Regions from separate parts of the Streptomyces sp. CAI-85 genome, predicted to be linked through region 1. Evidence: riboswitches for the same ligand, from Rfam matches in the RefSeq annotation. Region 1 holds a riboswitch; each other region holds the start of a gene.
The links. A riboswitch is a leader RNA that binds a small molecule or an ion and turns the genes downstream of it on or off. The one in region 1 is predicted to bind cobalamin.
Positions count from the first base shown of each region.

Region 2: another riboswitch for cobalamin. It lies ahead of G6W55_RS06165 (CbtB-domain containing protein); the one in region 1 lies ahead of metE (5-methyltetrahydropteroyltriglutamate--homocysteine S-methyltransferase).
Region 3: another riboswitch for cobalamin. It lies ahead of G6W55_RS24950 (cobalamin biosynthesis protein); the one in region 1 lies ahead of metE (5-methyltetrahydropteroyltriglutamate--homocysteine S-methyltransferase).

Region 1 covers NZ_JAANNX010000001.1:393,595-399,088, forward strand. The annotation lists gene G6W55_RS01665 (GNAT family N-acetyltransferase) at 1-105, opposite strand, end outside; gene G6W55_RS01670 (MSMEG_1061 family FMN-dependent PPOX-type flavoprotein) at 122-664, opposite strand; gene G6W55_RS01675 (FdhF/YdeP family oxidoreductase) at 817-3,126, shown strand; cobalamin riboswitch at 3,178-3,403, shown strand; gene metE (5-methyltetrahydropteroyltriglutamate--homocysteine S-methyltransferase) at 3,556-5,494, shown strand, end outside.
Region 2 covers NZ_JAANNX010000003.1:129,769-135,262, forward strand. The annotation lists gene G6W55_RS06150 (MucR family transcriptional regulator) at 1-596, opposite strand, end outside; gene G6W55_RS06155 (GNAT family N-acetyltransferase) at 613-1,194, opposite strand; gene tsaD (tRNA (adenosine(37)-N6)-threonylcarbamoyltransferase complex transferase subunit TsaD) at 1,194-2,249, opposite strand; cobalamin riboswitch at 2,410-2,553, shown strand; gene G6W55_RS06165 (CbtB-domain containing protein) at 2,590-2,808, shown strand; gene G6W55_RS06170 (CbtA family protein) at 2,830-3,585, shown strand; gene G6W55_RS06175 (hypothetical protein) at 3,689-4,057, shown strand; gene G6W55_RS06180 (3-hydroxybutyryl-CoA dehydrogenase) at 4,224-5,102, opposite strand; gene aceB (malate synthase A) at 5,099-5,494, opposite strand, start outside.
Region 3 covers NZ_JAANNX010000028.1:4,246-9,739, reverse strand. The annotation lists gene G6W55_RS24955 (cobyric acid synthase) at 1-1,361, opposite strand, end outside; gene G6W55_RS24950 (cobalamin biosynthesis protein) at 1,358-2,308, opposite strand; cobalamin riboswitch at 2,408-2,550, opposite strand; gene G6W55_RS24945 (hypothetical protein) at 2,697-2,918, opposite strand; gene G6W55_RS24940 (inorganic phosphate transporter) at 2,967-4,229, opposite strand; gene G6W55_RS24935 (class II aldolase/adducin family protein) at 4,433-5,116, shown strand.

The DNA of each region.
Region 1 (5,494 bases):
TTCCGGGGAGACCACCACCTCGGCGCCGCCCGTCGGCGGGAACGACACCGGCACCCGGGCCAGCCCCTCCCACAGCCCACGCGCTCTGACCAGCAACGCATCCATCAGCCTGGTCCCCCGATCACTCTCCCGGCCACGACGCAGGGTCCCACAGGGATGCGCGGCGCAGCGACTGCGGGCAGTGCAGGAAGATCTCGTCGATCTCCAGGAGCAGCGCGAGCTGAGGGCGGCGGCCGCGGTCGGCGAGGGCGTCGAAGAAGGGCGCGTCCGTCAGGATGCGGGCACGGCCGTTCACGCGGAGCACCTCCTTGCTGCCGGGGACGAGGTAGAGCAGGCCCGCGTGCGGGTTCTCCAGGATGTTGTGGAGGCTGTCGGCCCTGCGATTGCCCGGCCGGTCCGGCAGGGCGAGCGTCGAGGGGCCGACGACGTGCGTGAAGCCGGGCCCGTCGCCGCGCGGCGAGACGTCGCAGTTCCCGCGGCTGTCGGAGGTCGCGAGGAGACAGAACGGCGAGCGGGCGACGATGTCCCGGTCGGCGTCGGTGAGATTCCGGTGCACCTTGTCGATCACGATGGGGTGCGGCTCCCCCAGCAGTTCGCGCAGTTCCGCCGCCGAGCCCAGTTCGACGTATCCGTCCGCCGCCGACAGCGCCGCCGTATCGATCATCTGGGACAAGCCGACTCCCCGGGAGAACTGGAAGGAATACCAGCACACTATCCGATCTTAGGTTCGCCTAACCTAAGCGGCCGCCGGTGCGACATGGCGGGACCGGATCCCCCGGCATAGCCTGGGACGACGGCGACGAAGGGGTGAGCGCGGTGAACGCCTCCGACCAGGGCCGGCAGCGGCGGGGACCCCAGGTGGGTCCGACCCCCGCGGGTGAGCCGGACTTCCATCCGTACCATCACCCGGCCGCCGGCTGGGGTGCCGCGAAGAGCGTGAGCAAGGTCCTGGTGCGCGAGCACGCCCTGCTCGACGGCCCCCGCGCGATCATGCGGATGAACCACGAGGGCGACGGCTTCGACTGTCCCGGCTGCGCCTGGCCGGACGACACCAAGGGGCTGCACCTCGACATCTGCGAGAACGGCATCAAACACGTCACGTGGGAGATGACCGGCAAGCGGGTCGACCGGAAGTTCTTCGCCGAGCACTCCGTCACCGAGCTGTCCGGGTGGAGCGACTTCGCCCTGGAGGACCAGGGCCGGCTGACCGAACCCATGGTCTACGACCCGGAGTCGGACCACTACGTCCCCATCACCTGGCACGACGCGTTCGAACTGGTCGGCCGCACCCTGCGCTCGCTGGACGACCCGAACCAGGCGTCGTTCTACACCTCGGGCCGCCTGGGCAACGAGGCCACCTTCCTCTACCAGTTGATGGTCCGCGAACTCGGCACGAACAACCTGCCGGACTGCTCCAACATGTGCCACGAGGCGAGCGGCCGCGCCCTCGACGCCTCCCTGGGCACCGGAAAGGGCACCGTCGACCTCAAGGACTGGGAGAGCACGGACGCGTTGTTCATCATGGGCGTCAACGCGGCCTCGAACGCGCCCAGGATGCTCACCGCGCTCGCCGAGGCGTACCACCGGGGCGCCCAGATCGTGCACATCAACCCCCTGGTGGAGGCGGCCGCCACCCGCACGATCGTGCCGCACGACTTCGTGGACATGGCGCTGTTCAAGACGACGAGGACGAGCACGTTCAACATCCAGCCGCGCATCGGCGGCGACATGGCCCTGCTGCGCGGTATGGCCAAGGCGGTCCTGGAACAGGCGAGGACCGATCCGAAGGCGCTGGACCAGGAGTTCATCGAGCGGCACACGGCGTACTTCGACGCCTACCGGAAGGTGTGCGAGGACACCTCCTGGGAGGAGATCGAACGGCAGTCGGGCGTCTCCCGCGCGGACATCCTGCACGCGGCGCAGGTGTACCGGGAGGCCGACCGCAGCATCATCAGTTGGTGCCTGGGCGTCAGCCAGCACGAGCACGGCGTCGACACGGTCCGTGAGATCGTCAACCTCCTTCTGCTGCGCGGCAATCTGGGCCGCGAGGGCGCGGGCCCCTCTCCGGTGCGCGGGCACAGCAACGTGCAGGGCAACCGCACGTGCGGCATCGACCACCGGCCCAGTACGGAGTTCCTGGACCGGCTGGGCGAGGTGTGCGGGATCGACCCGCCGCGCAAGCACGGCCTCGACACCGTCAACACCATCCAGGCGATGCACCGCGGTGATGTGAAGGTGTTCGTCGGCATGGGCGGCAACTTCGCGCTCGCCGCGCCCGACACCCCGTACACCTATGAGGCGCTGCGCTCCTGCGCGTTGACCGTGCAGGTCAGCACCAAGCTGAACCGCAGCCATCTGGTCCACGGCCGGCAGGCGGTCATCCTGCCGTGTCTGGGCCGGACCGAGAAGGACCACCAGCGCGGCGGCATCCAGGCCACGTCGGTCGAGGACTCGATGAGCATGGTCCATCTGTCGGTGGGCATGAAGCGCCCCGCCTCCAAGCATCTGCTCTCCGAGCCCGCCATCATCGCCGGCATGGCCCGCGCCGCCCTCCCGGACAGCGACACGCCCTGGGACTGGTACGTCGAGGACTACGACCGTATCCGCGACACCATGGCCCAGGTCCTGGACGGCTTCGAGGACTGCAACCGCCGGGTGCGGCTGCCGCTCGGCTTCCGTATCAAGCAGCCGGCGCGCGAACTGGTCTTCCGCACGCCGTCGGGCCTCGCCGAGTTCTCGGCGGCCCCGCTGCCCGATGTCGTCCCCGGACCCGGCACCCTCGCCCTGGGCACGATGCGCTCCCACGACCAGTGGAACACCACGATCTACTCCGACAACGACCGCTACCGGGGCGTCAAGAACCTCCGCACGCTCGTCTTCATGAACCAGGACGACATGCGGGACCGCGCCATCGCCGAGTTCGACCCGGTCGACATCGTCAGCACCGCCAAGGACGGCAGCGAACGCCGCCTCGACGGCTATCTGGCCATCCCGTACGACATTCCACGGGGCTGCGCGGCCGGTTACATGCCGGAGATGAACGTGCTGTGCGCGATCGGCGACTACAGCGAGCAGAGCGACCAGCCGCTGATGAAGCACCTGAAGGTGACGATCACCCGCTCCTGACGGCCTGTACACGCGGGCGCCGGGGGTTTCACGCGGACGACGGCACCGCGTAGGGTGGCCCGCGTAGCTGGTTCGCCCCGTCCGCCAGGCGGGAGCGTCGTAAGAGGGAACCCGGTGGGAATCCGGGACTGCCCCGCAGCGGTGAGTGGGAACGACCGCCGTCATACGCACTGGGCCCGACGAACAGGGCCTGGGAAGCGACGGCCAGTAGGTGACCTCCGACGGCCGGAGGACGCGCCCACGAGTCCGAAGACCTGCCAACTGCCCGTGTGTGAAGCACTCACGCGCGGACATCCCGGTGACCTCGAGGGCGGGTCGGCGCACACATCGTACGGACGGCCGTGGGCCGCTGCCGTTCGGTCTGTCACCCCTTCGCGCTCTCGTCCCGTCGCCGGGATCTCAGGGATCAGTCTCGCGAAGGAGATCTCCGTGACCACCAAGCCCGCAGCCGCGGCAGCACGGGCCACCGTGTACGGCTACCCCCGTCAGGGGCAGAGCCGGGAACTGAAGAAGGCGATCGAGGGCTACTGGAAGGGCCGCGTCACCGCCGACGCCCTCCGGGAGACCACCGCCGGACTCCGCCGGAGCAACTGGCGGCAGCTCGCCGCCGCCGGCGTCGACGAGGTCCCGACGGGGGACTTCTCGTACTACGACCACGTCCTCGACACGACCGTGATGGTGGGCGCGATCCCCGAACGGCACCGCGCCGCCGTCGAAGCGGACGCGCTGGGCGGCTACTTCGCGATGGCCCGCGGCACGCAGGACGTGGCGCCGCTGGAGATGACCAAGTGGTTCGACACCAACTACCACTATCTGGTGCCCGAGTTGGGCCCGGACACCGTCTTCACGGCCGACTCCGCCAAGCAGGTCGCCGAGCTGGAGGAGGCGCACGCCCTCGGGCTCACGGGCCGGCCGGTCCTCGTCGGTCCCGTCACCTATCTGCTGCTGTCCAAGCCCGCGCCCGGTGTGCCGGCGGACTTCGACCCGCTGACGCTCCTGGACCGGATGCTGCCGGTGTACGCCGAGGTCCTCGCCGATCTGCGTGCCGCCGGGGCCGGTTGGGTGCAGCTCGACGAACCGGCCCTGGTCCAGGACCGCACCCCGGCCGAGCTCAACGCCGCCGCCCGCGCCTACCGCGACCTCGGCGCGCTCACCGACCGTCCGAAGCTGCTCGTCGCCTCGTACTTCGACCGGCTCGGCGAGGCCCTGTCCGTGCTGGCCAAGGCGCCGGTGGAGGGGCTGGCGCTGGACTTCACCGAGCGGGCGGCCGCCAACCTGGACGCGCTGGCCGCGGTGGGCGGGCTGCCCGGGAAGCGGCTGGTCGCCGGTGTGGTGAACGGCCGCAACATCTGGGTCAACGACCTCTCCGCGTCGCTCACCACGCTGGGTACGCTGCTCGGTCTGGCCGACCGGGTCGACGTGGCCGCGTCCTGCTCCCTGCTCCATGTGCCGCTCGACGCCGCCGCCGAACGGGACATCGACCCGCAGATCCTGCGCTGGCTGGCCTTCGCGCGCCAGAAGACCGCGGAGGTCGTCACCCTCGCCAAGGGCCTCACCCGCGGCACCGACGCCATCGCGGCCCAACTCGCCGCCAACCGGGCGGACCTGGCGTCCCGCGCGAACTCGCCGATCACCCGTGACCCGGCGGTCCGGTCCCGCGCGGAGGCCGTCACCGAAGCGGACACCCGCCGCGCCCAGCCCTACGCCGAACGCGCCACTGCCCAACGCGCGCATCTCGGGCTGCCGTTGCTGCCCACTACGACGATCGGCTCGTTCCCACAGACCGCCGAACTGCGCACCGCACGCGCCGACCTGCGCGCCGGACGCATCGGCACCGACGCCTACGAGGAGCGCATCAGGACGGAGATCCAGGAGGTGCTGGCCTTCCAGGAGAAGGCCGGACTGGACGTCCTCGTGCACGGCGAGCCCGAACGCAACGACATGGTCCAGTACTTCGCCGAACAGCTCACCGGCTATCTGGCCACGCAGCACGGCTGGGTCCAGTCCTACGGCACCCGTTACGTCCGCCCGCCGATCCTCGCCGGGGACATCTCCCGTCCCGAGCCGATGACCGTGCGCTGGACGACGTACGCCCAGTCCCTCACCTCACGTCCCGTCAAGGGCATGCTCACCGGGCCGGTCACCATGCTCGCCTGGTCCTTCGTCCGCGACGACCAGCCCCTCGGCGACACCGCCCGGCAGGTCGCCCTCGCCCTGCGCGACGAGGTCAACGACCTTGAAACGGCCGGGACTTCCGTCATCCAGGTCGACGAGCCCGCCCTGCGCGAGACGCTGCCGCTGCGGGCGGCCGACCACACGGCGTATCTGGCCTGGGCCACCGAGGCGTTCCGCCTCACCACGGCCGGGG
Region 2 (5,494 bases), on a different contig from region 1:
CGCTCGATGTAGAGGGTGCGCAGGGCTTGGGCGAGGTCGGCGAACCCTGCGGCTCGCAGTGCGGCCGCGGTGCGTTCGTCGGCGGTGCGGGCCTGGGTGCGGCGTCCGGCGGCGAGGCTTTCGCGCCGGACGCGTCGTGCCTCGGCCGGGTCGGGGTCTGGCCGCCCGCTGGTATCGGCCCGCGTGCCGGTGCCGGTGCCGGCCCGGTTGCCGGTGTCGGTGTCGGTGTCGGCCCAGCGTTTACGGGCCAGTTCGCCGGAGCGGGCCATCGCCCGGCCCGCGGCGAAGCGCGCTTGGGCGTCCTCGGAGGCCAGATACCCGGCGCGGCGGGCACGGGACTGCTCACGTGCGAAGGACCGCGCGCTCAACGCCCGGCTGCGCAGCAGCCCGAACTCCCGCCGGTACTCCGCCGCCGTCATGTCGTGCACGCGCACATGCGCCCCCAGCGAGCGGAAACCCCGCCCGCAGACATGGCAGACGACGGTGTCCGTGGCCTCGTCGCGGATCAGGCGACCGAAGTCGGGATGCCGACCCATCTCCCCTTCGTGCACGGCGACTTGGCCGGGGGAGCGGCGGCTGGACTCGGCAGTGCGCACAGGGGACTCCGGATGCTCACAGGGGTTGCGGCACGAGGGTGCGGGCGGGGTGGCGGGGACCGAGGAAGACGACGATGCCGCGGCCCTCGGGGGAGGGGTGGGTGGCCTGGGTCCAGCCCTGGCGCCGGTAGAAGGCCACCGCGCGGGGCGAACGCACGGAGGTGAGGAGCCATGAACGGTCCCCGGGCGCGCCCTCGGTGACCGCCGCCAGCAGATCACCGGCCAGCCCCGTGCCCCGCGCGACGGGACGGACGGCCAGCTCGTCGATCTCACGGGCGCTGCACAGCCACTCCGCCGTGCGCCGGGGTCCTAGGCCGGCCGCCGCCTGCGGGTAGCAGCGGTCCGTGGGAAAGGGGGCGAGGGTCGTCCACGCGGTCGCGAAGCCGACGATCTCCCGTCCCTCCACGGCGAGCGCGGCGGTGAAACCCGGCCGCCGGACATTCCCCGTCAGCCGTCCGGCGAACTCGGCGGCCCGCTCCGCCCCTTCGTTCCACGGCGGGGCGCAGAAGGCGTCGGCGTACACCGAGCGGAGGGCGGAGGCGTGGGCCAGGAGGTCGCAGCTCTTGGAGATGCCGTCCCTGAAGATCCGGATGTCCATCAGGCCGCCGCCACGGGCCCGGCCGTCGTACGCGGGTGCAGCGCCGCGTACTCCAGGGGCGCCGACGGGTCGATCGACACGTCCAGCGGAGCCGGTTCGGCTCCGGCACGGACCAGGAGATCGCCCACCGCGGCGATCATCGCGCCGTTGTCCGTGCACAGCTTGAGGGGCGGCACCCGCAGCGTGATCCCGGCGGCCCGGCACCGCTCCTGCGCCAGCGACCGCACCCGCGAGTTCGCGGCGACCCCGCCGACCACGACCAGCGTGGTGACCCCGTGCTCGCGGCAGGCCGCCACCGCCTTGCGGGTCAGTACGTCCGCCACGGCCTCCTGGAGCGAGGCCGCGCCGTCGGCCACCGGCAGCTCACGGCCCGCGTGCCCCTCGGCCCAGCGCGCCGCCGCCGTCTTCAGACCGGAGAAGGAGAAGTCGTACGACCCCGGAAGCGGGCGCGGGAACGGCACGGCGCGCGGATCGCCCTCGCGCGCCGCCCGGTCGACGGCCGGACCGCCGGGATACGGCAGCCCGAACACCCGCGCCACCTTGTCGAAGCACTCCCCGGCGGCGTCGTCCAGGGTGTCGCCGAGGTGGACGATCGGATCGCGGACGAGATCACGGACGAGCAGCAGCGAGGTGTGGCCGCCGGAGACGATCAGCACCATGCAGGGATCGGGCAGCGGGCCGTGCTCCAGCGTGTCGGCGGCGACATGCCCGGCCAGATGATGGACGCCGTACAGCGGCACCCCCAACGCGTACGCGATGCCCTTCGCACCGGCCAGACCCACCTGAAGCGCACCGGACAGACCCGGTCCGGTGGTGACGGCGACGGCGCCGACGTCCGACAGTCGCAGCCCCGCCTCGTCGAGCGCCCGGCGCACGACCGGGCGCAGGGCGTGCAGATGGGCGCGGGAGGCGATCTCGGGCACCACCCCTCCGTAGCGGGCGTGCTCGTCCATGCTCGACGCGATCGCGTGGCCGAGCAGCACCCCGTCCCGGACGATCCCCGCGCCGGTCTCGTCGCACGACGACTCGATCCCGAGCACGATCGGAGAGACCATGAGGCACCCTTTCTGCCTAGTGTTAGTTATTGCGAATAGTGTGCAATAAGGTCGACCGTGTTGGGAAGCTCGGCCCGGCTCGGCGAACGCGACCTCTGCCTCAGTCAGGTAAGCGTTGGGTGTGAGCGGGGGCCCGGAGGACGTTCGGTCATTGGCCATGTCCCGTTCGAGCGGTACGGTCGGCCAGTTATCGACGACGGCGATGCGGAAGCCGGTGGGAATCCGGCACGGTCGCGCCACTGTGTGCCACTCCTGGACTGCGGGGGTGGTGAGTCAGACCCGTGACCGTCGTCATGTGCACCACCGAGATGGGACGCGAACTCCCAGAGGAGGCCCTGCCATGGCGCAGCATGTCGCCCCGCCGTCCAGCACCCCCGTCGTTCCCGGCAAACTGCCGGTCGGCGCGATCGTGCCCTGGGCGGTGTTCTTCGGGATCCTGATGCTGGTCCTGCTGTACTTCGTCGGCGCCGAACAGGGTGCCACCGCCGTCGTGTCCGGCGAGAACGTCCACGAATGGGTGCACGACGCCCGTCATCTGCTCGGCTTCCCCTGCCACTGAGACCGGGGAGCCTGAAGCGTCATGAACTCCACAGTTGTGAGAAACCTGCTCGTGCGCGGCATGCTCGCCGGCCTCGCCGCCGGTGTACTGGCCCTGCTCGTCGCCTACTTCCTCGGTGAACCGCTCGTCGACAGGGCGATCGGCTTTGAGGAGTCCCACGCCCCCGCCCATGAGCACGAGGTCGAACTCGTCTCCAGGGGCCTCCAGTCCACCGCCGGCCTGGCCACCGGAGTGCTGCTCTACGGGGTCGCGTTCGGCGGGATCGCCGCGCTGGCCTACTGTTTCGCGCTGGGACGGGTGGGGCGGTTCGGTCCCCGGGCCACCGCGCTGCTGCTGTCCGGCGTCGCACTGGTCGCCGTGTACGTGGTGCCGTTCCTGAAGTATCCGGCCAACCCGCCGGCCGTCGGGGATCCCGACACCATCGGCAAGCGGACCACCCTGTACTTCCTGATGATGGTCCTCAGCGTCCTGCTCGCGGTGGCCGCCACCCTCCTGGGCAGGCGGCTCGCGCCGAGACTGGGCAACTGGTACGCCACCGTCGCCGCGGTGGCGGCCTTCGCCCTCGCGGTCGGGCTGGCGTACGCGTTCCTGCCGGTGGTCAACGAGGTTCCGGGTGACTTCCCGGCCACCGTGCTGTGGCGGTTCCGGATCTCCGCGCTGGCCATGCAGGCCACGCTGTGGGCCGGATTCGGGCTCGTCTTCGGCGAGTTGGCCCAGCGGCTCCTGCACCCCACGCCGAAGGCCGTCCCGGTCGCGGCGGGGACGGTCCCCGGCTGACCGAAATGCGCTCATGTGAGAGGGCCCGCGGAACCATCCGAGGGCCCTCTCGCGTTCCGCGTTCTAGTGCGACGACCCCGGTGAGGAGCGGAGGAGCAGCCCAGTGGCCAGACACCCACAACCGCGCCGCATCACCCTCGGAGGGCGCGAGGCCGTGGCGCTCACCGTGGAGGAGTACGAGGCGCTGATGGCGAGCCGTCGGCAGATCGGCGGCCAGAGCGCCCGGGTACGTGTACTCGGTCAGCAAGTCCGGCGCACCGAGCGGCTGTTGCAGGACCTGGAGACGCTGGTCGCCGCTCCACCGGACCACTGCCACGAGGGTGCGGGCACGACGCCGACGGACTGCGTCCACCTCCATGCGAGCACCGCGAAGACGGACACAGCCGAGACGGAATCCGACTCCGGGCAGCCGGACTGCCTGCGCTGCGCCCTCGCGGCCCTGCTGCACCGCCACCGCGGCACCGCGTCCTGAGCCCGGATTCCCGAGTCGTGATCGAGAGGGAGGCGGCGGTCACGGAACACCGGAGGGCGAGAAGCGCTGTGCAGACGCTCCCCGCCCCTCTCCAGTCGTGCCGTACCGGGGACCCTCATCCCCCGTGCGGCTCCGCGGGCCCCTCAGCCCGCGTCGGACCAGGCCCTCAGCCCTGGTCGTAGGTGTGGAATCCGCGGCCGGACTTGCGGCCGAGGAGTCCGGCCTCCACCATCCGCTGGAGCAGCGGCGGCGGGGCGTAGAGCGGCTCCCGGAACTCGTCGTACAGGGACTCCGCGATCGAGGCGACCGTGTCCAGGCCGATCAGATCCGCGAGCCTGAGCGGGCCCATGGGGTGCGCGCAGCCCAGTTCCATGCCGGCGTCGATGTCGGCCGCACTGGCGAAGCCGGACTCCGCCATCCGGACGGCGGCGAGAAGGTACGGCACGAGCAGGGCGTTGACGACGAAGCCGGCCCGGTCCTGGGACCGGACGACCGTCTTGCCGAGCGTGCGCGTCGCGAAGTCCGTTACGGCGGCCGTGGTTTCGGCCGAGGTGTGCAGCGAGGTGACCACCTCGACGAGCGGCAGCACGGGCACGGGATTGAAGAAGTGCAGCCCCACCACCCGGTCCGCACGGGCCGTCGCCATGCCCAGGCGCATGACCGGCAGGGAGGACGTGTTGGTGGCCAGAACGGCCGCCGGGTCCTCGACGATCTTGTCGAGGGCGGCGAAGACCTCGGTCTTGGCGTCCGGGTTCTCGACGACCGCCTCCACGACCAACTGCCGGTCGGCGAGGTCGTCCAGGCTGCCGGTGAACACGAGCCGGCCGAGCGCGTCCCGAGCCGCCGCACGCTCCAACTTGCCGCGCCCGACCGCCCGGTCGAGCGACGCGGCCACCCGGTCACGCGCCGCACGGGCGGCGACCGCGTCCACCTCGCAGACGACGGTGTCCACCCCGGCCTGGGCACACACCTCGGCGATCCCGGCGCCCATCTGCCCACCGCCGACCACACCGACCCGCGTGACACCCGCGGTGCCCGCGCTCACGCCCGCACCTCCGTCCGGTGCGTGAGGTGACGGGTGTAGGCGTCCGAGGTGAAGAACTGCGGCAACTCGACGGCCAGCGTGGTCCGTTCGAACAGACCCCGGATGTCGTCCAGGGGCGCCCACGGATACGCGGCGCCGAGCGAGGCGAGTTCCTCGTCCAGGATCCGCCGCACGGTCTCCCGGTCGATCACCCGGTGCCGCAGCCACTGCCAGATCTGCACACGGGCGATCTCGGCGGTGGCCGCGTCCTCCATCAGGCCGTCGATGGCGACGGCGCCCTCACCGCGCAGCCAGGCGGCGAAGTACCGCAGCGCGACATGGACGTTGGTGCGCACACCGTCCGCCGTGGGCGGACCGCTGATCCGGCGCACCGACAGCAGCTCGGCGGGCGT
Region 3 (5,494 bases), on a different contig from region 1:
GGGGCCGGCACGAACCGGCGGCCCGCCGCGGCGGCGACCTCGCGCAGGAAGGCCCGCCGGAAGCCGTCCGACTCCAGCGAACCGTGCCAGTGCGTGCCCCACACCGAGCCCGCCCGGCAGCCGTCGAGGAAGGGCTCCCCGCCGGTCACCGTCGCGACCCCGTGATGGATCTCGTACCCCTCGACCCGCTCGCCGAGGGCCTCGCCGGCCGGCCGGGTGAGGGTCTTCTCCGGGGCGAACCGCACCCGGACCGGCAGCAGTCCGAGCCCGTCGACCCGCCCGCGGCGGCTCTCGACGTCGTCCTCGATGTGCTCGCCGAGGATCTGAAAACCGCCGCAGATCCCGAGCACGGGCCGCCCCTCGGCCGCCCGCCGGGCGAGCGCGTCGGCGAGCCCCCGCTCGCGCAGCCACTCCAGCGCCCGCACGGTCCCCCGGGTGCCGGGTACGACGACGAGATCGGCGTCCGCCAGCTCCTCGGGCCGGTCCACGAACCGCACGACGACACCGGGCTCGGCGGCCAGCGCGTCCACGTCCGTGAAGTTGGACATCAGCGGGATCGCGCACACGGCGACCCGCAGCACGTCCTCGCCCACCGGCGGCGACACGTTCGACTCGCGCACGGTGCCGCGCAGCGACACCCGCAGACCGTCCTCCTCGTCGATCCCGAGCCCGTGCCGGAACGGCAGCACCCCGTAGGTGCGGCGGCCGGTGAGCCCGTGCAGCATGTCGAGCCCGGGTTCCAGCAGGCTGACGTCCCCGCGGAACTTGTTGACGAGGAACCCGGCGACCAGCTCCTGGTCCTCCGGCGACAGCAGCGCGACGGTGCCGAAGAAGGAGGCGAAGACGCCCCCGCGGTCGATGTCGCCGACCACCAGCACCGGCAGCCGCGCGCTGCGCGCGAGGCCCATGTTCACGATGTCGGTGCGCCGCAGGTTGATCTCGGCGGGACTGCCCGCCCCCTCGCAGATCACCGCGTCGTACGTGCCGCGCAGCTCGGCCAGACAGTCGACGACCGTCCCGAGGAGCCGCTGCTGACGGCCCCCGTGGTAGCCGCGCGCGCTCATCTCGCCGACCGGCCTGCCGAGCAGCACGACCTGGCTGCTGCGCTCCCCGCCGGGCTTGAGCAGCACCGGGTTCATCAGCGCGCTCGGCTCGATCCGGCACGCCTGCGCCTGCATGGCCTGGGCGCGCCCGATCTCGGCGCCCTCCTTCGTCACGAAGGAGTTCAGGGACATGTTCTGCGCCTTGAACGGCGCGACCTTCACCCCCTGCCGCACCAGCCACCGGCAGATCCCGGCGGTGACGACGCTCTTGCCCGCGTCGGACGTGGTGCCGGCGACGAGCAGCCCCCCGCCCGTCATGACGCCCGCCCCCGCACCCGCGCGGCGGCGGCCCGCCCGGCGACGGTGACGCCGAGCGCGAGCAGCGCGACCCGGCGGGACAGCCGTACCGCCCGCTCGATGTCCTTGACCTCCACGGAACGCCCCTCCTGGTTCAGCACCGGCCGGTGTTCGACCCGGCCCCCGTACGACAGCGTCCCGCCGAGCCGCACCCCGAGCGCCCCCGCGAAGGACGCCTCCACGGGCCCGGCGTTGGGACTGGGATGCCGGTGGGCGTCGTCCCGCCAGGCCCGTACGGCGCCCCGCGGATCGTCCCCCGCGAGGGCGGCGAGGACGGCGGTGAGCCGTGCCCCCGGCCAGCCGGCGAGGTCGTCCAGGCGCGCGGACGCCCACCCGAAGCGCAGATGGCGCGGCGAGCGGTGTCCGACCATGGCGTCCAGCGTGTTGACGGCCCGGAACCCGAGCAGCCCGGGCACTCCGGCGGCCGCTCCCCACACCAGGGCCCCGGTGACGGCGTCGGAGGTGTTCTCGGCGACGGACTCGACCACGGCGCGGGCGATCCCGTCGGCGTCCAGGGCCTGCGGGTCGCGCCCGCACAGATGCGGCAGTCGGGCCCGCGCCGCGTCGACGTCCCCGCTCTCCAGGGCCTGCCCGACGGCCCGTGCCTCGCGCGCGAGGGAGGTGCCGCCGACGACGGCCCAGGTGGCGGCGGCGGTGAGGGCGACGGACCCGGCGGGGGAGGAGCGCACGGCGCGCGAGGCGGCGGCCCCGAGCGCTACGGCGCCCCCGGCGCACACCAGGGTGTGCAGGGCGCCCCGGCCCCGGTGGTCGCGCCACAGCACGCGCTCCACGGCACCGGCGGCCCGCCCGAATCCGGCGACCGGATGACCCCGGCGGGGATCGCCGAGGAGCAGGTCGCCGAGGAGGCCGAGCGCGGCGCCGTACGCGTGGACGCGGTCGGCACGCACCGGCTCAGCCGGCCGTGCGGCCGGGCAGTGGCCTGGTGCGGTACCTCAACGACCGAGCGCGCATGGCGATATGTCCTCACTCAGGGTGTCCGCGCCCTGGTTCGACGAGACCGGCGGTGAGAGTTCCTGGCTCCCGGGGGTTCCTACCCCGGTGACAGTGGCGGGACCGCGCCGGATTCGCACCGGCTTCCTCTTCTGCCGCCGTAGCTGGCCCCGGCAGTCCACCACGGGCCCCGAAGGGCCGTCAACTTGCCGTTGACCTGCGGGGGGAGAGTGTGCAGAACCCCACACCGCCCGTCCGCGGACCGGGCCGCACACGAAGGCGCGCCCGGTCCGGGACCCCGGGAAGGGGCCGGACCGGGCGCGCCCGGGGACGGTCGTCGTGGCCTCAGGCCACGATCAGCGAGATCCCGTAGGCCACCGCGGCCGTGCACGCCGCGAAGCAGGCGTACGCGCCGGTGAGGGCGAGGGTGGCGGAGCCGCCCCGCGCGGTGGCCCGTTCGCGGTGGGAGAGGGCCATGATGCCGAGGGTGAAGAGGCCCACGAGGGCCACGGTGACCACGAGGCTGACGCCGAAGACGGAGCCCAGGGCTGCCCAGTCGATCTTCATAGGGATGCTGTTCCTTCGCGTTCCTGCGTATCCGGGCGGGGCTTGGCCCTAGACCGTGGGGGCGGGTGAGGCCGCCGGCTCGGTCGCCGGGGAGGCGATCGTGGCGGTCAGGGTCTCGGAGACCGGCTCGTGAGCCGACTCGGTCATGGCTGCGGTGGGCGGCGGGGTCACCGCGGCGATGGCGGTGGTGACGACACCGGCCGGCTCGTCCGGATGGTCGTTGACGTTGGTGTGGTCGACGTGCTCACGGCGGGAGATCTTCCAGATGGCGGCGCTGGAGGCGATCAGGAAGACCGCGACCACCGCGGTGCCCCAGGAGCCGAAGCCGGTCACGTACTCGGCGAGCGCGCCCACCAGGGCGGCGGCCGGGAGCGTGAGGCCCCAGGCGACGAACATCCGGGTCGCGGTGGACCAGCGGACCACCCCGCCCTTGCGGCCGAGGCCCGCGCCCATCACGGAACCGGAGACCGAGTGCGTGGTGGAGAGGGAGAAGCCCAGGTGGGAGGAGGCCAGGATGACCGTCGCGGCGCTGGTCTGGGCGGCGAAGCCCTGCTGCGGCTGGAGGTCGGTGAGGCCCTTGCCCATGGTGCGGATGATGCGCCAGCCGCCGAGGTAGGTGCCGAGCGCGATGGCCAGGCCGGCGGTGAGGATGACCCACAGCGGCGGGTCGGAGTCGGGGGCGACGGCACCGCCGGCCACCAGGGCCAGGGTGATGATGCCCATCGTCTTCTGGGCGTCGTTGGTGCCGTGGGCGAGGGAGACCAGGCCCGCGGAGGCGATCTGGCCGGCCCGGTAGCCCTTCTCGGCCGCCTTGCCGTCGGCCTTCCTGCCCAGGCGGTAGGAGAGCCGGGTGGCGAGCATCGCGGCGACGCCCGCGACCAGCGGGGCCGCGATCGCCGGGATCAGGACCTTGGTGACCAGGACGTCACCGTGGACCGCGCCCATGCCCGCGGAGGCGATGGTGGCGCCGATCAGACCGCCCATGAGGGCGTGGGAGGAGCTGGAGGGCAGGCCCACCAGCCAGGTCAGCAGGTTCCAGAGGATCGCGCCGACCAGGGCGGCGAAGATGACCTCGGGACGGATGCCGGTCTCGTCGACGAGACCCTTGGAGATCGTGTTGGCGACCTCCACGGAGAGGAAAGCGCCCACAAGGTTCAGCACGGCGGACATGGCCACCGCGACCTTGGGCTTGAGCGCACCGGTCGAGATGGTGGTGGCCATCGCGTTGGCGGTGTCGTGAAAACCATTCGTGAAATCGAACGCGAGTGCGGTGACCACCACAATCGCGAGGATCAGCGAGAAGTTTTCCATTTACCCAGGCAATCTTTCGAAGTCATTGGTCGGCTGACCGTAGGCAACCTGGGTGAACGGAAGGTGAACTGAGGCGGTCTCTGCGGTGTCCACATCCGGGGGTCGTCACCCCATATCGCGGCGGCCCGTAGCGGGTGCTCCACGATGCGTGATCCGGCCGGTGTTGTATGCGATGAAAGGCCGTGCGCTGGCAGGATCGGGGCATGGCTGAACAGCGGTACGGACAGCGTCGGCGGGACCCGCTCCCCGAGGAGACGGACGCCTGGGAGGCCCTGGTGACGGCGGCCCGCCGCACGGTCGCGGACGGCCTCGTCGTCGGCACCTCGGGCAACGTCTCGGTGCGCGTCGGCGACACCGTGCTGGTGACCCCGTCGGGGGTGCCCTACGACCGGCTCACCCCGGACGACGTCACCGGCGTCGACCTCACCGGGCGGCAGGTGCTCGGCACCCTCGTCCCGACCAGCGAACTGCCCATGCACCTCGCCGTGTACGCCACGACCGACGCCCGCGCCGTGGTCCACACGCACGCCGTCCACGCCACCGCCGTCTCCACGCTCGTCCTCGAACTCCCGTCCGTCCACTACATGACGGGCGCCCTCGGCGGCCCGGTCCGCGTCGCCCTCTACGCGCCCTACGGCACCCCGGAACTGGCCGAGCACGTCCTGCGCGCCCTCGAAGGACGCACCGGCTGCCTCCTCCGCAACCACGGCACGCTCACTTACGGCACCACCCTCGACCTGGCCTACGACCGCACGGCCCAGCTCGAATGGATGTGCAGCGTCTGGCTCAAGGCGTCCTCGGTCCCCCACCACACCCCGTCCCTCCTGACGGAGGCCCAGATCACGGACGCGACCACCCGCCTGCGCACCTACGGCCAGCCGAGCTGACCCCACCCCTACGGCTGCCGGGGCACCTGCCGGCTGCCGGGGCACCTGCCGTGCCTCGCCCGCCCCGGCGCCGGCCGCCCGCCGTGCCGGCAGGCGGCCCCCGCCCGGAAATCCGCGCCGCCTCGCTTGTGCGTCGGGGTGCCTGCCATGCCCTGTGCTCCGCGTGCCTGCCGAGCCTTTCGCGCCCCCGCCCAAGAGCTGCCGCGCCTTCTCAGTCCCGCGCCCCGGCTGCCCGCCACGCGCAAGCCCCCCGCGCTGGGGTCTGCCGTGCCCTGCGGATGCCCCGTGTTGGGAGCCGCGCCTGGCTCGGGTTTCGCGCCCGGGTGCCCGGCACCGGTGGGCCCTCCGTGCGGGAGTCCGCCGCGCCTTGCTCGCGTC